2 regions of the Kitasatospora sp. NPDC001175 genome follow, and region 1 is predicted to be linked to the other one. Evidence: riboswitches for the same ligand, from Rfam matches in the RefSeq annotation. Region 1 holds a riboswitch; the other holds the start of a gene.
What was found. Region 1 has a riboswitch for glycine ahead of gcvP (aminomethyl-transferring glycine dehydrogenase). Riboswitches for the same ligand answer to the same signal wherever they lie in the genome.
Positions count from the first base shown of each region.

Region 2: another riboswitch for glycine. It lies ahead of gcvT (glycine cleavage system aminomethyltransferase GcvT); the one in region 1 lies ahead of gcvP (aminomethyl-transferring glycine dehydrogenase).

Region 1 is NZ_JBSFJU010000043.1:48,517-58,058, reverse strand. Features, by position in the region: gene ACWDAK_RS26775 (MerR family transcriptional regulator) at 1-207, shown strand, start outside; gene ACWDAK_RS26770 (SanA/YdcF family protein) at 301-1,002, shown strand; gene ACWDAK_RS26765 (DNA polymerase IV) at 1,066-2,466, shown strand; gene ACWDAK_RS26760 (MFS transporter) at 2,658-4,139, opposite strand; gene ACWDAK_RS26755 (PRC and DUF2382 domain-containing protein) at 4,317-5,450, opposite strand; glycine riboswitch at 5,676-5,783, shown strand; glycine riboswitch at 5,785-5,916, shown strand; gene gcvP (aminomethyl-transferring glycine dehydrogenase) at 6,024-8,897, shown strand; gene ACWDAK_RS26745 (DUF5999 family protein) at 8,969-9,157, opposite strand.
Region 2 is NZ_JBSFJU010000038.1:47,892-57,433, reverse strand. Features, by position in the region: gene ACWDAK_RS25090 (L-serine ammonia-lyase) at 1-1,324, opposite strand, end outside; gene glyA (serine hydroxymethyltransferase) at 1,488-2,756, opposite strand; gene gcvH (glycine cleavage system protein GcvH) at 2,851-3,228, opposite strand; gene gcvT (glycine cleavage system aminomethyltransferase GcvT) at 3,327-4,445, opposite strand; glycine riboswitch at 4,614-4,718, opposite strand; gene ACWDAK_RS25070 (enhanced serine sensitivity protein SseB C-terminal domain-containing protein) at 4,934-5,722, shown strand; gene ACWDAK_RS25065 (enhanced serine sensitivity protein SseB C-terminal domain-containing protein) at 5,971-6,762, shown strand; gene ACWDAK_RS25060 (ABC transporter permease) at 7,390-8,376, shown strand; gene ACWDAK_RS25055 (ABC transporter substrate-binding protein) at 8,499-9,542, shown strand, end outside.

The sequences.
Region 1 (9,542 bases):
ACGGTCTACGAGTGCACCTCCCCGCAGCAGGTGGTGGACCTGTTGAAGGGTGGTCAGGGGGTCTTCGGCATCGCGGTCGGCGCGGTCTGGCAGGACCTGGAGGCCACGCTCGGGCGTCTGCACGCCGAGCGGACCGACACCGGTGAGACGCTGATCGGGCACGACCCGGCGGACGAGCTGGCCCAGCGCCGCAACCGGGCCGGCTGAGCCGGCGACCGAGGTCGTACGAGGGCCCGGACGGGGAACCGTCCGGGCCCTCGTCGTCGTCCGGGCAGGTGAAACGATCACGAGGGGGACTCGGTGGGATGGAGCTCGCGGCCTAGGCTGCCCCGCTGGCTGGCACTGCGGACGAGACGGGGGCAGCGGCGTGCGTTCCAGGCGGTCACGCTGCTGAGCGCGCTGGCGCTGGCCCCGAGTACCTGGCTCTGGCTGAGTGAGACGGACCGGGTCGACACCGTGCAGGCCGTGCCGGGCGCCCCGGTGGCCGTGGTCTTCGGCGCGGGTCTGTTCAACGGCGAACCGTCCCCGTATCTCGCGCACCGGCTGGACGCGGCGCTGGCGCTGTATCAGCAGCGCAAGGTGGAGGCCATCCTGGTGACGGGTGACAACAGTCGGGACGACTACGACGAGCCCGATGCCATGCGCCGCTACCTGGTCGACCACGGGGTGCCGCGGATCCGGGTGGTGGAGGACTACGCGGGCTTCGACACCTGGGACTCCTGCGCCAGGGCCCGGCGGATCTTCGGAGTGGACCGGGCCGTGCTGGTAAGCCAGAGCTTCCATGTACGGCGGGCGCTGGCACTGTGCCAGGCGGCAGGCATCAGGTCGTACGCGGTCGGGGTGCCGGAGCCGGGGAACGCCACCTGGTACTACGGCGGACTGCGGGAGATCCCCGGCGCGGGCAAGGCGGCGCTGAACGCCTGGCTGAAGCCGGACCCGCAGTTCCTCGGCGCGCGGGAGGACGGGATCGCCCGGGCGCTGGCGGACGCGGCGGGGCACTGACCTCCGCGGATTCGGGCGGACCGCCGCACGGGAGTTGTCAGACCCCTGAGGGATGATCGGCAGGTGCGGACAGTGCCGAGCATCATCCACCTCGACATGGACGCCTTCTTCGCCGCGGTGGAGCAGGCGTCCAAGCCCAGCCTGCGCGGCAAACCGGTGGTGGTCGGCGGCCTGGGCGGCCGGGGGGTGGTGTCCACCGCCTCGTACGAGGCGAGGCGCTTCGGGGTGCACTCGGCGATGCCGATGGCCCAGGCCCGGCGGCTGTGTCCGAACGCGGCCTTCCTGGCTGGGCGCTTCCAGGCGTACCGGCAGGTGAGCGAGATCGTGATGGGCCTGTTGAGGGAGCTGTCGCCGCTGGTGGAGCCGCTCAGCCTGGACGAGGCGTTCGTGGATCTGGAGGCCGGGCCGTACGGTCCGGCGCTGGCCGACGCCGGCCCGCAGGAGGGGGCCCAACTGGTGCGGGCGATCGCGGAGGACCTGCGCGCGGACATCCATGCGCGGACGGCGCTGACCGGTTCGGTGGGCGCGGCCGGCTCGAAGCTGATGGCGAAGATCGCCTCGGAGCAGGCCAAGCCGGACGGCCTGGTGCTGATCGGGATCGGATCCGAGCGGGCGGTGCTGAGTCCGCTGCCGGTCCGGGCGCTGCCCGGGGTCGGCCCGGCCACCGAGCAGGCGCTGCGGCGGGTGGGCCTGGCGACGGTGGCCGATCTGGCGGAGGCGGGCGAAGAGGAACTGGTCCAACTGCTCGGCCGGGCGCACGGGACGGGGCTGTACGCGACGTCCATAGGGCTTGACGAGCGCGAGGTGGTGCCGGACCGGGACGCGAAGTCGGTTTCGGTGGAGGACACCTTCGAGGTGGATCTGGCCGACCGGGACGTCATCCTGCGCCAGGTGGAGGTGCTGACGGCGCGCTGCGTCCAGCGACTGCGGGCGGCGGGACGCTCGGGCCGGACGGTGGTGCTGAAGGTCCGGCGGTTCGACTTCTCGACCCTGACCAGGTCGGAGACCCTGCGGGCGCCGACCGACGACGAGGGGGTGATCGCCGAGACGGCGCGGCGACTGGCGATGCAGGTGGACATCACCGGCGGGGTGCGGCTGCTCGGGGTCGGGGTGTCCCAGCTGGCCGACTTCACCCAGGAGGACCTCTTCGCCCAGGCTGCGGCGCAGGCGCAGGCGCAGGCGACGGCCGAGGCGGGGGAAGCCGCCGACGCGACGGAGGAGCCTTCGGAGCCCGAACCGGGCGAAGCGCGGGCGAAGGACGCCGTGCCGCCGACCGGGCGGCGCTGGCTCCCGGGGCAGGACGTGACGCACGCCGAGTACGGCCCGGGGTGGGTCCAGGGCAGCGGGGTCGGCCGGGTCACCGTACGGTTCGAGACGCCGTACGGCCCGCCGGGGCGGGTCAGGACGTTCGCGATCGACGATCCGGGGCTGGAGCCCGCGGATCCGCTTCCTCTGCGGCAGTAGCCGTAAGCCCGTGCCGATGGATGGTGAAACGTTTCAGCAAGCACGCGGAAACGCTGTGGCCCCGTACCCGGAGACATCCGGGTACGGGGCCACCTGTCGGGCCGGGCCCTGGGCGGGTCGCGATGCCCTCACCGCCCGCCGGGGCCCAGTCCCCTCGCGCCCTGTCCCTGAGCGCGAGGGCGGGCGCCTCGTCAGACGCCGGTCTCGACCAGCTCCGACTCGGAGCCGCTCGCCACCGGAACGGCGGTGGCGGGTTTGATGCGCCGGATCGCGAACGGCACCACGGCGGCCACCAGGCACATCGCGGCGGCGACCCAGAACGCGTGCTTGTAGGCGTCCAGCGTGGGCAACTGGATCGGCAGCGGGATCGGGAACTTCATGGTGTCGCCGGTCAGGATCGCGCCCATCACGGCGGTGCCGATGGCGCCGCCGACGGTGCGCAGTACGGCGTTCATGCCGTTGGCGATACCGCTCTGCTCGGCCGGGACGGCGCCGTTGATGTACGCGGGCATCGCGGCGTAGGCGAGGCCGACGCCGAGGCCGAAGACGGCGGAGGCGAGGTAGATGTCACCCTCGGCGCTGTGCCGGACGGCCAGGTAGGCCATCGAGGCGGCGCCGAGCGCTCCGCCGAGGACCAGCGGCAGACGCGGGCCGCTGCGGGCGATCAGCAGGGCGCCGACGGGGGCGGCGACCATCGAGCCGATGGCGGAGGGCAGCAGCATCACGCCTGCGTGCAGCACGGTGGCGGTGAAGCCGTAGTGGGCGAACTTCGCGGGGGTCTGGGCGAAGTTGCTGATCACCATGAAGGAGCCGTACATCCCGAAGCCGATGAGCAGGCCGGAGATGTTGGTGAAGGCGACGGCCGGGCGGGACATCATCTTCATGTCCACCAGCGGGTGGCTGACCTTGACCTCGATGGCGATCCAGATCAGGGCGACCACGGCGGCGACGGCGAACAGGCCCAGGGTCTTGGTCGAGGTCCAGCCCCAGTGGTTGCCCTGGCTGACGGCGACCAGCAGGGCGCAGAGCCAGCCGGCCAGGGTGAGCGCGCCGAGCGGGTCGGCGCCGCCGTCCTTGTCGACGACCGGGTCCTTGGGGACGCGCAGGGCGACCAGAGCGACCGCGATCAAGCCGAAGATCAGGCCCATCCAGAAGATGGACTTGTAGCTCCAGTGCTCCAGCAGCAGGCCGGTGGCGACCAGGCCGAGGCCCGAGCCGACGCCCATCGAGGCGGAGATCGCGGCGACGCCGCCGGTGACCTTCTCCCGGGGGAGCTCGTCACGGACGATGCTGATCGCCAGCGGGAGCACGCCACCGCCGGCGCCCTGCAGGACGCGGGCGACGACCAGCCAGGTGAAGGAGTGGGTGCCGACCGCGAGGGCGGAGCCGGCGACCAGGCCGGCCAGTGAGATCAGCAGCATCGGCTTGCGGCCGCGCAGGTCGCCGAAGCGCCCCAGTAGCGGGGTCAGCACGGCGGCGGAGAGCAGGTTGGCCGTCATCAGCCAGGTGATGTTGGAGCCGGCGGTGTGCAGCTCCTTGGCCAGCGACGGCAGGATCGGGACGACCGCGGTCTGCACCACGCTGAACGCCAGCATCGCCAGGATCAGAGCGGGCAGCACTCGTGCGCTGCTCGGCTTCTCGGCCGTGGAGCTGGGCTGTGGTGCCTCACTCACGGTTCTTCCTCCAGTTCAGGTCCCTCGGCGGTTGTGGCCAAGGGCGAAAGTCAACGAACTGAAGTAACGATGCACATGGATAGTTCAGACTGTCAAATATCTACGGTTGAAAATTAGGCAAACCGGTCGCCCCGGCTCCGTTTCGTCCGGTGCCGGGGCTGGAAGCGAAGCGACGGGTCAGGCGTGGCGCAGCGGTTCGGGACGGGCGGGCGGTGGGGTGGAGGGCGTCGCGCCCGGGGTGGTGGGAGCGTCCGGGGTGGTGCTGTCGTACACCTCGACCTGCTCCCGGCGCAGCTCCTCGCGGATCACCTGCTCCTCGGTGTACCGCTCGACCACCAGGCGCACCCGCTCGACCGGCGCCAGGTACTTGCGCAGCACCGGCCGCTCCTCGCGCAGCGTCACCTCCTCGACCGCGTCGGCGAGCTCCTGGTCGCTCAGTGCGGCCCGCTCGGACTCGGTCACTGGCACGCGCTCGACCCGAACCCGCTCCCGGGCGAGCCGTACCCGGCGCTCCACGGACTCGGTGGTCACGTACTTGCGCAGCCGCGCGGTGCCGAGGACGTGCCACTCGGTGCTGATGTCGAGGCGCTCCTCGCGGCAGGTGATCTCGATGGGCCCGGCCGGCGCGCCCTGGGCGGCCGCCCGGTCCGGGGTGGGGGCGTGCACCGCCCGCCCGTTGGACCCGGTGGTTCTGAGGGCGGGCCTGTCCGCCACGGCGGGGCTCTTGACGTGGTCGGCCGGCGGCGTGGCAGGCTGTGCGGTCGGGCTTGGAGTCGGAGCCGGAGCTTGAGTCGGCGGTGTGAAGCCGGCCGTCGCGCGCTCCCCGGTGGCGGGTGCTGCCGGAGTGGCGGGTGCGGAGGGCGCCGGGGGTGTGGCAGGTGCGGGGGCTGCCGCGGGCGTGGGCTGGGTGGCGGGCGGGTGCGGTCCGGTCGACCCGACGGAGCCGAAGTCCCGGTCGGTGGTCTTCGAGGTGCGGTTTGCGGGTGCCGCCGAGGGGGCGCTCGCGTCCAGGCCGTAGTAGCGGTAGAGCTGCAGCTCCTGTGCGGGCGAGAGGTGCTGCCCGACGCCGAAGTCTGGCGATTCCTTGATCAGTGACTTGTCGTACGGGACCCTGAGTTCGTCGCCCGAGAACTCACTGGTGGTCAGCGGGACGAAGGCATCCCGGCCGAAGATCCCGGTTCGCACCGCGGCCCACTCGGGCTCACCCGTCGCGTCGTCGAGATAGACCTCGTCGACCGTGCCGATCTTGTCACCGTTCCGGTCGACCGCCTTGTGGCCGATCAGGTCCCGCGGATCGATGTCGGTCTGCACGCCGTCCTCCACTACGTGCTCCTGGGGGAATCCCGTCTGGTGGGCGGCTTGGAGGAGCTGTCCGACCGCCACTTCACACGAAAAGCCATCAAGTCGGACAGCGGCTACCCGAAGGCAGCCGTACGGGAGGGCGTTGGGCTGTCCGGGGTCGTCGGTGTTCCGCCCGATCGCCCCCGACCGACCGGTGATCTGCGGGGTTTCCGCTGGTACCCTGGGCGCGACCGCCGAGCCCGCTCGGGAGAGTCCCCAATCCCCGTTGAACTGCGGGAAGTGGGGCGCCGAAGGAGCAAACCCTCCCCGGAATCTCTCAGGCATCCGTACCGTGTGGGCTAGGTCACTCTGGAAAGCAGGGCAGGGCTGTTGGCGCGGGAGCCGGCGGCACCACCCTCACCGACGGTGCAAGCCGATGGACGCCCCCCGGGCCTCCCGCGCGGCGAAGCTCTCAGGTCCCGATGACAGAGGGGGAGGCCTGTCGGGTTCACACGCACATCGGACCACCGCTCCCACAGCGGCGGAGCCCAACGACGTGTGCACCCCCCCCCGCCGGTCCGCGACCAGGAGGCCTCGACCCCCATGAACGCCCAGCCGACGCTCGCCGAGCTTGAGCAGGCCAGCCCCTTCGAGACCCGCCACATCGGCCCCGACACCGCCGCCCAGGACAAGATGCTGGCGCAGGTGGGCTACGGCTCGCTGGACGAGCTGTCCGACGCCGCCGTGCCGGAGGCCATCCGCAGCCTCACCGCGCTCGGCCTGCCCGCCGGTCGCAGCGAGGCCCAGGTGCTTGCAGAGCTGCGTGAACTCGCCTCGCGCAACCAGGTCCTGCAGCCGATGATCGGTCTCGGCTACTACGGCACGTTCACCCCGCCGGTGATCCTCCGCAACGTGCTGGAGAACCCGGCCTGGTACACCGCCTACACCCCGTACCAGCCGGAGATCTCCCAGGGCCGCCTGGAGGCGCTGCTCAACTTCCAGACCCTGGTCTCCGACCTGACCGGGCTCGCCACCTCCGGTTCCTCGCTGCTGGACGAGGGCACCGCCGCCGCCGAGGCGATGGCGCTGGCCCGCCGGGTCACCAAGGTCAAGGGCGGTGTCTTCCTGGTCGACGCCGAGACCCTGCCGCAGACCGTCGCGGTGATCAACACCCGTGCGGTGCCGACCGGCGTCGAGGTGGTCGTCGCCGACCTGTCGGACGGCATCCCGGCCGAGATCGCCGAGCGCGGCGTCTTCGGTGTGCTGCTCCAGTACCCCGGTGCCACCGGTGTGGTCCGCGACCTCGCCCCGGTGATCGAGCAGGCGCACGGCCTGGGCGCGATCGTCGCCGTCGCCGCCGACCTGCTGGCCCTCACCCTGCTGAAGTCCCCGGGCTCGCTCGGCGCCGACATCGCCTGCGGCACCTCGCAGCGCTTCGGTGTGCCGATGGGCTTCGGCGGCCCGCACGCCGGCTACCTGGCCGTCCGTGCCGAGTACGCCCGCAACCTGCCCGGCCGCCTGGTCGGTGTCTCGGTGGACGCCGACGGCAACCGCGCCTACCGGCTGGCGCTGCAGACCCGCGAGCAGCACATCCGCCGCGAGAAGGCCACCAGCAACATCTGCACCGCTCAGGTGCTGCTGGCCGTGATGGCCTCCATGTACGCCGTTTACCACGGCCCCGACGGCCTCGCCGACATCGCCCGCCGCACCCACCGCTACGCCGCCGCGCTGGCAGAGGGTCTGAAGGCCGGTGGCGTCGAGCTGCTGCACGGTGAGTTCTTCGACACCGTCACCGCCCGCGTCCCGGGCCGGGCCGCCGCGGTCGTGGACGCCGCCCGCGCGGGTGGCGTCAACCTGTACCAGGCCGACGCCGACACCGTGTCGATCTCCTGCGACGAGACCACCACCCGCGAAACCCTGGCCGCCGTCCTCGCCGCCTTCGGCATCGAGGGCGTCGAGCTGGACGAGAACGCCGAGGCGCTGCCCGCCGCGCTGCTGCGCGAGGACGAGTACCTCACCCACCCGGTCTTCCACGACCACCGCTCGGAGACCGCGATGCTGCGTTACCTGCGTCGCCTCTCCGACCGGGACTACGCGCTGGATCGCGGCATGATCCCGCTGGGCTCGTGCACCATGAAGCTCAACGCCACCACCGAGATGGAGCCGGTGACCTGGCCGGAGTTCGGCCAGCTGCACCCGTTCGCCCCGGTGGACCAGGCGGAGGGCTTCCTGACCCTGATCCGCCAGCTGGAGCAGCAGCTGGTCGAGGTGACCGGCTACGACGCCGTTTCCATCCAGCCGAACGCCGGCTCCCAGGGCGAGCTGGCCGGTCTGCTGGCGGTGCGTGCCTACCACCACGCCAACGGCGACACCCAGCGCGACGTCTGCCTGATCCCGTCCTCCGCGCACGGCACCAACGCGGCCTCGGCCGTGATGGCCGGGATGCGCGTGGTCGTGGTCAAGACCCTGACTGACGGCGACGTGGACGTCGAGGACCTCAAGGCCAAGATCGAGCAGCACCGCGACCAGCTCTCCGTGCTGATGGTGACCTACCCCTCCACCCACGGTGTGTACGAGGCCCAGATCACCGAGATCTGCGGCATGGTGCACGAGGCCGGCGGTCAGGTGTACGTGGACGGTGCCAACCTCAACGCCCTGGTCGGCCTGGCCAAGCCGGGCAAGTTCGGCGCGGACGTGTCGCACCTGAACCTGCACAAGACCTTCTGCATCCCGCACGGTGGCGGCGGCCCGGGCGTCGGCCCGGTCGCGGTGCGCGCGCACCTGGCGCCGTACCTGCCGAACCACCCGCTGCAGGCGGAGGCCGGCCCGGCCACCGGTGTCGGCCCGATCTCGGCCGCGCCGTGGGGTTCGGCCGCGATCCTGCCGATCTCCTGGACGTACGTCCGGCTGATGGGCGGCGAGGGCCTCAAGCGTGCCACCCAGGTCGCGGTGCTGAACGCCAACTACATCGCCAAGCGCTTGGCCCCGCACTTCCCGGTGCTCTACACCGGTCCCGGCGGCCTGGTCGCGCACGAGTGCATCATCGACCTGCGTCCGCTCACCAAGGAGACGGGCGTGACGGTGGACGACGTCGCCAAGCGCCTGATCGACTACGGCTTCCACGCCCCGACCATGTCCTTCCCGGTGGCCGGCACGTTGATGATCGAGCCCACCGAGTCCGAGGACCTGGGCGAGATCGACCGCTTCTGCGAGGCGATGATCGAGATCCGTGCGGAGATCGACAAGGTCGGCTCGGGCGAGTGGGCAGCCGACGACAACCCGCTGCGGAACGCCCCGCACACCGCCGCCAACCTGGCCGGTGACTGGGCGCACCCGTACACCCGGCAGGAGGCGGTCTTCCCGGCGGGCGTCAACCCGGCCGACAAGTACTGGCCGCCGGTGAGCCGGATCGACGGCGCGTACGGCGACCGCAACCTGGTCTGCTCCTGCCCGCCGCTGGACGAGTACGGCGTCTGAGTCGAACAGCAGCGCGGGGCCCTTCGGAGGATCGTTCCTCTGAAGGGCCCCGCGCCGTTCTCCGGGGTTGCTCAGGCCGCGGCCAGGGGCCGGTGCGGTGCGATCACCTGCCCGTCGGGCAGCAGCTCGCCGGTGTCATCGAAGATCAGGACGCCGTTGCAGAGCAGGCTCCACCCCTGCTCGGGGTGGCGGGCCACCGGGACGGCCGCCTCACGGTCGGCGGACTCCGCTGACGGGCACTCAGGACGGTGCTGGCACATGACTCGTACCCTCGCTTCGCTCACGACGATCCGCTCCCGCCGCCGCGGCCGCCCCCATCGGACCGGCCGGTAACGGGGCCCGTGGTGAACGCGCACCGACAGCTGCGGCCCGGGCGCACATCCTCGTCGAGGGTCGTTGCTCCGTCCGCCGGAGAAGTCGACCGCTGTGCCCGCCGGTGAAGTCGGCGGCAGGCCCGCGATGCACGTTCGGACTCGACTCTCGGCTCGCTCCTTCCCCCGCGTTCCCTGTTGCCGGTCGGTCCCGGGCGTCCGCCCCGCCGGTCGGATCTCCTGCCGGCCCCGGCTCATGTGTGAACCGGCGCGTCGGTGGGTAGGACTGGCAGCCCTTTCCACCTGATTCCCAATGTCGGCATCGCGAGCCGAT
Region 2 (9,542 bases), on a different contig from region 1:
CCTTGTACTTGATCTTCATGTCGGCGCCGGTCTCCTTCATGGTCTTGATCGCCTTGTCGAGGGAGACGTGGTGGCGGCCGTCGCCGCGCAGGGCCATCCGGGCGGCGGTGACGGCCTTGACCGAGGCCATGCCGTTGCGCTCGATGCAGGGGATCTGGACCAGGCCGCCGACCGGGTCGCAGGTGAGGCCCAGGTTGTGCTCGATGCCGATCTCGGCGGCGTTCTCGACCTGCTCGGGGGTGCCGCCGAGGACCTCGGCCAGGCCGCCGGCCGCCATCGAGCAGGCGGAGCCGACCTCGCCCTGGCAGCCGACCTCGGCGCCGGAGATGGAGGCGTTCTCCTTGAAGAGCATGCCGATCGCGCCGGCCGCCAGCAGGAAGCGGACGATGCCCTCGTCGTCGGCGCCCGGGATGAAGTTCAGGTAGTAGTGCAGGACGGCCGGGATGATGCCCGCCGCGCCGTTGGTGGGGGCGGTGACCACCCGCTGGCCGGAGGCGTTCTCCTCGTTGACGGCCATCGCGTAGAGGGTGACCCACTCCATCGCGTTCGCCGGGCCGATGCCCTCGGCACGCAGCGCCCGCGCCCCGGCGGCGGCGCGCCGGCGGACCTTGAGCCCGCCCGGCAGGATGCCCTCGCGGGCCATGCCGGCCGCGACGCATTCCTTCATCACGGCCCAGATCTCCAGCAGCCCGGCCCGGATCTCGGCCTCGCTGCGCCAGGCCTTCTCGTTCTCCAGCATCAGACCGGAGATGGACAGGCCGGTCTCCCGGGTGAGGCGCAGCAGCTCCTCACCGGTGCGGAAGGGGTAGCGCAGCGCGGTGTCGTCCGGCTTGACCCGGTCAGCGCCGATCGCGTCCTCGTCCACCACGAAGCCGCCGCCGACCGAGTAGTAGGTCTTCTCCAGCACCGGGACGCCGTCGGCGTCGTACGCTGCCAGGGTCATGCCGTTGGCGTGGTAGGGCAGGGACCGGCGGCGGTGCAGGATCAGCTGGGTGCCGGGGTCGAAGGGGATCTCGTGGTCGCCCAGCAGGAGCAGGCGCTTCTCGGCGTTTATCCGCTCCACGTCCAGGTCGGCCTTGTCGACGTCGACGGTGCGGGGGGAGTTGCCCTCCAGGCCGAGCAGCACGGCCTTGGGGGTGCCGTGGCCGTGGCCGGTGGCACCGAGCGAGCCGAACAGCTCGGCGCGGACGGAGGCCGTCTGGGCCAGCAGTCCCTCCGACTTCAGGCGGCGTGCGAACATCCGGGCCGCCCGCATCGGGCCGACCGTGTGCGAGCTGGACGGGCCGATGCCGATGGAGAAGAGGTCGAAGACGCTGATGGCCACGGTGGACGTCCTTGTCTGGGTCTCGTGGAAGGACTTGCTAGCGGTACATGGGTCGGGGCACCGCGCTCACTGTCCAGTGTGCGCGGTGCCCCGGAGTTCCAGGTGACGGCGGCGGAGTGAGGCCGGTCACCCAGGGCGGGACGCCGGTGGCTCCCGGGGAGGCCTACAGCTCCGGGTAGAGCGGGTACTTCGCGGCCAGCGCGGTGACGCGGGCCCGGAGCGCGGCGGCCTTCTCCTCGTCGAAGGAGGGCAGCAGCGTCTCGGCGATGACGTCGGCGACCTCGCGGAAGTCCTCGGCCTGGAAGCCGCGGGTGGCCAGGGCCGGGGTGCCGATGCGCAGGCCGGAGGTGACCATCGGCGGGCGCGGGTCGTTCGGGACGGCGTTGCGGTTGACGGTGATGCCGACCTCGTGCAGCCGGTCCTCGGCGTCCTGGCCGTTCAGCTCGCTGTTGCGCAGGTCGACCAGGACCAGGTGGACGTCGGTGCCGCCGGAGAGGACGGAGACGCCGGCGGCGGCGGTGTCGTCCTGGAGCAGGCGCTCCGCCAGGATCTTGGCCCCCTCCAGGGTGCGGCGCTGGCGGTCCTTGAACTCCTCCGAGGCGGCGACCTTGAAGGCCACGGCCTTGGCGGCGATCACGTGCTCCAGCGGGCCGCCCTGCTGGCCGGGGAAGACCGCGGAGTTGATCTTCTTGGCGAACTCGGCCTTGGAGAGGATCACACCGCCGCGGGGGCCGCCCAGGGTCTTGTGGGTGGTGGTGGTGACCACGTCCGCGTACGGGACCGGGGACGGGTGCAGACCGGCGGCGACCAGGCCGGCGAAGTGCGCCATGTCGACCATCAGCAGCGCGCCGACCTCGTCCGCGATGCGGCGGAACTCGGCGAAGTCCAGCTGGCGCGGGTAGGCGGACCAGCCGGCGATGATCAGCTTCGGCTGGTGCTCCTTGGCCAGGCGCTCGACCTCGGCCATGTCGACCAGGCCGGTCTTCTCGTCCACGTGGTACGCGGCCACGTTGTAGAGCTTGCCGGAGAAGTTGATCTTCATGCCGTGGGTCAGGTGGCCGCCGTGGGCCAGGCTCAGGCCCAGGATGGTGTCACCCGGCTGGATCAGCGCGAACATCGCGGCGGCGTTGGCCTGCGCGCCCGAGTGCGGCTGGACGTTGGCGTGCTCGGCGCCGAACAGCTCCTTGATCCGGTCGATGGCGATCTGCTCGACCACGTCGACGTGCTCGCAGCCGCCGTAGTAGCGCTTGCCGGGGTAGCCCTCGGCGTACTTGTTGGTCAGCACCGAGCCCTGGGCCTCCATGACCGCCACGGGGGCGAAGTTCTCGGAGGCGATCATTTCGAGGGTGGTCTGCTGACGGTGCAGCTCGGCGTCGACCGCCGCGGCGATCTCGGGGTCGAGCGCGTGCAGGGACTGGTTCAGAACCGTCATGGAGATGGGTCTTCCTGTGGGGCGGGGCAGGGGACCTGAGGAGGCGTGGGGCGGCCGCCGCGCTGCGGCCGCCGCCCCCGAGGGGCCGGAAGGGTCAGGCGCCGATGAAGGCGTCGTACCCGGCGGCGTCGAGCAGCTCGTCGGTCGCGGTGACGCGGACCTTGTACAGCCAGCCGCCGGTGAAGGGCTCGCCGTTGACCAGGGCCGGGTCGTCGATGACGGCCTGGTTGATCTCCACGACCTCACCGGTGGCCGGCGAGAACAGGTCGCTGACCGACTTGGTGGATTCGAGCTCGCCACAGGACTCACCCGCGGTGACGGTGTCACCGACGTTCGGGAGCTGGACGTACACGATGTCACCGAGCGCGGTGGCCGCGTGCTCGGTGATGCCGACGGTCGACACGCCGTCCTCGTCGGCGGCGGTCAGCCACTCGTGCTCCTTGCTGTACTGCAGGTGCGTGGGGTTGCTCATGGCGTCATTCTCCAGGATCGCAAGAGGGTAGGGCGAAGCCGTCCGCTGAGCGGACCGGACAGGCGGGGGTTATGAGACGGCCGGGGCGGGCCGTGGGCTCAGCGGGCGCGCTTGTAGAAGGGCAGCGCGACGACCTCGACCGGCTCGTGCTTGCCGCGGACGTCCACCGCAACTGCCGTACCGGGCGCGGCGTGTGCGACGTCCACGTACGCGATGGCGATCGGCTTGCCCAGGGTGGGGGAGGGGGCGCCGGAGGTGATCCGCCCGATCACGGTGCCCTCGGCGTCGACCACCGAGTACTCGGCGCGCGGCACCCGCTTGCCCTCGGAGACCAGGCCGACCAGCTTGCGCGGCGCCTTGGACTCGGCCTCGGCGGCGGCCTGCTCCAGCGCCTTGCGGCCGACGAACTCGCCGCCGCCCGTGGTCTTGTCGAAGCGGACCACCCGGCCGAGCCCGGCGTCGAAGGGGGTCAGCTCGGTGGAGAGCTCGTGCCCGTACAGCGGCATGCCCGCCTCCAGGCGCAGGGTGTCCCGGCAGGACAGGCCGCACGGGACCAGGCCCTTGTCGGCACCGGCCGCGCTCAGCGCGTTCCACAGGTGCTCGGCGTCGCCGGGGGCGCAGAAGACCTCGAAGCCGTCCTCGCCGGTGTAACCGGTACGGGCCAGCCAGACCTGACGGTCGGCCACCGTGGCGGGCAGCAGCGCGTAGTACTTCAGACCCGGCAGGTCGGCGTCGGTGAGCGAGGCCAGGATGGCGTTCGCCTCCGGGCCCTGGACGGCGAGCAGCGCGTAGGCGTCCCGGTCGTCCCGGACCGCGGCGTCGAAGCCGGCCGCGCGCTCGGTGAGCGCGTCCAGCACCACCTGGGCGTTGGAGGCGTTGGCGACCACCATGTACTCGTCCTCCGCGGTGCGGTAGACGATCAGGTCGTCGAGGATGCCGCCGTCCTCGCGGCAGATCATGGTGTAGCGGGCGCGCAGCACGCCGAGCGCCGAGATGAAGCCGACCAGTGCGTGGTCGAGCAGCTCGCCGGCCTGCGGGCCGGAGACGGTGATCTCGCCCATGTGCGACAGGTCGAACAGGCCGGCCTTGGTGCGGACCGCGATGTGCTCCTCGCGCTCGCTGCCGTAGCGCAGCGGCATGTCCCAGCCGGCGAAGTCGGTCATGGTCGCACCGAGGGAGCGGTGCAGGGCGTCGAGCGCGGTGTGACGGAGGGACACGGCGGAACTCCTTGGCTGGGGCACTCAGGGGTTGACCTGCGTACGGGCACACGGGGGTGGAGTCTCCCCGTCTGTCGTCACAACCTGAGAGCTTCACCGCTAACCAAGGATGGCGGCTTGCACCGTGGGTGGGCGCACGGCGCGGCCGTGTCCACTTTCCAGATCTGCCTCGCCCGTGCGGTAGGGGTGCCTGAGAGATTCCGGGGAGGACTTGCTCCTTCGGCGCCGGCCCGTGCCCGTGCAGGGCACTCCGGACTCTCCCGCGCGGGTTCGAACGGCCAGTATGAAATTGGGCGCTGCGTATGAGCGCGCTCATCATGGCATGCCGGGTGGGCCGAGGGGGAGAGGGGTCGGACATCTCCTCCCCAGGTGGGGCGGGTTCACCCTTGCGGTACGGGGGCGCATCGGGGACGGACCGCCTCCCGCTACCCTTCTGGCAGCGGTGGAGACCGGGGCAGCACCCGGTCAGGTTGGAGGGGCAGGAGCCGATGAGCTACCCGGCTGGCGAGACGCAGGCATGGGCTGAGCCCGGTACGGCCCCGACGGGCGGCGGCTGGCCCGCCAACGAGCTGGAGCAGGTGCTCACCGCCGCGCTCGGCGAGCCCGGCGCGACCGCCAGGGTGGTCGAGGTGCTGGCCCGCAGCCAGGTGTGGATCCCGCTGCCGGCCGGTGCCGACCCGCAGGGCGCCTCGCTGGACCTGCCGACCATCGAGCTGGCCGGCGCGCCGTACGTCCCGGTCTTCTCCTCGCAGGAGGTGTTCCTGCAGCACGCCCCCGGGATGCCGTTCGCTGTCGCCCCGGTCTGGGAGTTCGCCCGCGGGCTGCCGCTGGGGGTCGGGATCGCGGTCAACCCTCAGGCCCCGGTGGGCATCCCGATCCCGCCCGAGGGGGTCGGCGAGCTGCGGCGCGGCCCGCAGGGTGACCGCTGGCAGGGGCAGCCGGACGGCGCCAAGGTGGCGCTGCGCGAACCCGAGCCGCACGAGGAGCCGTACGCCTTCCTGGCCGCCGCCGCCGCCGAACTCGCCACTCTGCCCGGGGTGCTGACGGCCCGTCGGGCCTGCGCCTCGGTGGAGGGGGACGCCCCGGCGCTGTTCGTCGGGGTGCAGTTCGACCCCGACCTGCTGACCGATCCGGCACAGGCCAACGAGGCGCTCGGCCGTGCGCTGGGAACCGCCCCGCTGCCGTACGGCGTCCACCTGGTGCTGCTCGACCTGGTCGCCGACCCGGTGGTGGAGTGGCTGCTCACCCGGGTGCAGCCGTTCTACGTCCGGGGCTGAGCTGGTGAGTAAGGGGCGGTGGTGTCAAGTCCGTCGGCGCCGCCCCATAGGCTGCTGCCCGGCAGCGGCGTACGGTCGGGTGAGCGGCCCGCTGTCCGAGTAGCGGCAGCGCGTGCCGACGGACGAGTACGGAGAGGGCCCGACGTGAGCGAGCAGGGCATCGGGGCACCCCGGACCAGGGGGCGGTGGACGCGTACGTCCGCCATGCCCGGAGCGCTCGCCCGGGGCACCCGGCCGGAGGCGGGGGCATGAACGGCACAGTGGCAGGCGGCGCACCGGGCTGGGGCCAGCCCCCGGCCGCACGTCCGGCGGCCGATCCGGCTGCCATCGAGCGTGCCCTGCGCGACGTCGCACCGGAGCGCTGGGAGGCGTACGAGAACCTGCTGCGCGCCCTGGCCGAGGGTCAGGTGTGGATGCTGCTGTGGCACGGCACGCCGGGCAGCCCCGACGCCCAGTACGGGAACATGGACATCGGCGGGCACGGCTACGCACCCGCCGTCACCTCGCCCGAGCAGTTGACCGCGAGCGGCTGGGCCCGCGGCCATGAGGTGATCTCCGGGCTGGAGGTCGCGAACGCGCTCTACCGGACCCGCTGGGGCCTGTGGCTCAATCCCCATGTGCCGGGCGGCGGCATCGGCGTCCCGTGGGCCGACCTGCGCCGGATCGCGGCCGGGCTGGACCGGCTGCCCGCGGGGCCGCTCCAGCTGGGCGAACCCCAGGTGCAGGCACCCCAGTTCTACGCGGTGCTGGAGCAGCAGGCCGCCGAGGTGCGCCCGCTGCGCTCGCTGCGCCGGGCCTGGGTGCAGCCGGCCCTCGGCGAACCGTACCTGGCGATCGGGCTGGACCTGTACGACACCTCGCCGCCCGCCGTCGAGGCCGCCCGGGCCCTGGTGCAGCGGGCGGCCGCCCATGCGCCAGAGGGGCTAGCGGTCTCCACCGTGCTGATGGCCGACGACTACGACCCGGTCGCGATGTGGCTGCGCGCCTGCGCCCGCCCGTTCTTCGACCGCGACGCCTGGCAGGGCCACCCGACCCGCTGACCGGGGAGACCCCCCGGAGGGAGGGCGACCGCGTGACCGGCCGCCCGCCGAGCCGCAATCCCGCCCGGGCGGCCCTGTGGGCGCCGGGTGGCCGCAGGGCTCGGACGGCATGTCAGTTCGCATGCGTGTGGCATCTTACCGGCACTGCGCCAGGTGGCTGAAGGGCCTCATGCGGCCGGATTCACCGTGCATGCCCGCAGATCACAGCTTTGCATCCTTCGGCTGCCAGGGCTGGCGCAAGGTTGTCCGAATGACGGAGAGTCTGCGCAAGCAATGACGGCGCCCGCCCCACAAGGGCGACATCGCGCCGACTGCCTGACCCCGCGCGCTGTGCACGCTGCGCGGCAGCACTTCGGCATGTCCTGCTCCGAATGCAACTCCCGCACCACTTGGCACTGTTCGCACTTCCACCGCGCGCCCGACGTCCGGCGCGATGTCAAGTGCACCCGTGAACAATCACTTCTTCACTGCCGCACCCGGGCACCACCGCACCGACGCACCCGCACCACACCGCAAATGTCGCGACAACCGGACCGTCCTCGGCCCGGGCCCTGACCGGGTCCGGTCACTCCGGGTACGGCCAGGACCGTGGGCCGGCCACCGTCGGCGAGGGGAACGAACTGACACATGACCACACCCACCGAGACCACCGGGTCCGCCCCTGAAGCCGGACCCGCCGAGGCCCCGTCGAAGCAGATCGAGGGCCGCTCACCGGGCCGGATCGCCTGGAGCCGGTTGAAACGCGACAAGATAGCCATGGCCGGCGGCATAGTGGTGATCCTGCTGATCCTGGCGGCGATCCTCGCGCCGGTACTGACCTCGCTGTTCGGCCATCCGGCGGACCAGCCGCATCCGGACCAGATCAACGCGGACACCGGCCTTCCCAAGCACCCCTTCGGCGGGATCAGCGGCGACTTTCTGCTGGGCGTCGACCCGGTCTTCGGCCGTGACGTCTTCAGCCGCATCGTTCACGGCGCCCAGATCTCGCTCACCGTGGCCTTCCTCTCCGCCGGCGTCTCGGTGGTGATCGGTGTACTGATGGGCGTCGCCGCCGGCTACTTCGGCGGCTGGGTGGACGCGGCGATCAGCCGGGTGATGGACGTCCTGCTGGCCTTCCCCCAACTGCTCTTCAGCATCGCGCTGGTGTCCGTGATGCCCGACAGACTGCTCGGGCTGAGCGGAACCGGCGTCCGAATGGCGATTCTGGTCCTGGTGATCGGCTTCTTCGGCTGGCCCTACATCGGACGCATCGTCCGCGGTCAGGCGCTGTCGATGCGCGAACGCGAATTCGTGGACGCGGCTCGCAGCCTCGGCGCCGGCAGCGGTCACATCCTGCTGCGCGAGCTGCTCCCGAACCTGGTGGCGCCGGTCCTGGTCTATGCGACCCTGATCATCCCCACCAACATCCTGAGCGAAGCGGCACTCAGCTTCCTCGGCGCCGGCGTCAAGCCGCCGACGCCCTCCTGGGGACAGATGCTCTCCGACGCCACCAAGATCTACCAGGTCGATCCCACCTACATGGTGATCCCGGGCCTCGCGATCTTCATCACCGTGCTCGCCTTCAACCTCTTCGGTGACGGGCTGCGCGACGCGCTCGACCCCAAGGGCAACTGAGCCCGCTGCACCACCCCAACTCCCAAGGCCGGCCGGCCGTTTCCGGCCACTGCCCGACTCGGGTGCCCCACAGCCCTCGGCGGACCGCTCAGGCCCGCGCATCTTCAGGAGGATCCGTACTCATGAAGCGAAACCGGACGCTCGCCGCCGCCGCCCTGGTGGCCACGCTGGCCCTCACCACCTCAGCCTGCGGCGGCTCGAAGGGCGGTGGTACCTCCGGTGCCTCCGGCACCTCCGGCGCCGGCTTCAACGCCGCCGTGGACAAGGTGGTCAACCCCTCTGACAAGAAGGGCGGCACCCTCAACCTCTGGACCAGCACCGACGCCGACTCCTGGGATCCGGGCCGCGCCTACTACGCCTCGGTCTGGAACATGGAGCGCTTCTACACCCGGACCCTGCTGTCCTTCGACGCCAAGCCGGGCAAGGACGGCCTGAAGCTGGTGCCGGACCTGGCCAGCGCGCAGCCCGAGATCTCCAGCGACGGCAAGACCTACACCTTCAAGATGAAGAGCGGCCTGAAGTTCGAGGACGGCTCCCCGATCACCTCGAAGGACATCAAGTACGGCATCGAGCGGCCGTTCGCCGCCGACGTGGTCGCCGGCGGCCCGACATACCTGATCAACGACCTGGACCAGGGCCAGAACTACAAGGGTCCCTACACCGACTCCGACCCCAACAAGCTGGGTCTGAAGTCGGTCGAGACCCCGGACGACACCACCATCGTCTTCCACCTGGCCAAGCCGGACTCTTCGTTCCCGTACCTGCTCGCGATGGGCCCCGCCGCGCCCGTGCCGCAGAAGCTGGACACCGGTGCCAAGTACGGTGACCACCCGGTCTCCTCGGGCCCGTACAAGTTCAAGTCGATCGAGCCCGGCAAGGGCATCGAGCTGGTCCGCAACGAGAACTGGGACCCGGCCAGCGACCCGTACCGCAAGGCGCTGCCGGACGTGGTCAAGCTGACCGTCACCACCAACTCGGACGACATGGACGCCCGGCTGCTCAACGGCACCGCGGACATCGACTACTCCCAGACCGGTCTCTCCCAGGCCGCCCAGGCCAAGGTCCTCGCGGACCCGAGTCTGAAGGCCAACACGGACGACCCGTTCACCGGCTTCATCCGCTTCATCTCGATCATCCCGAAGGTCGCGCCGTTCGACAACATCCAC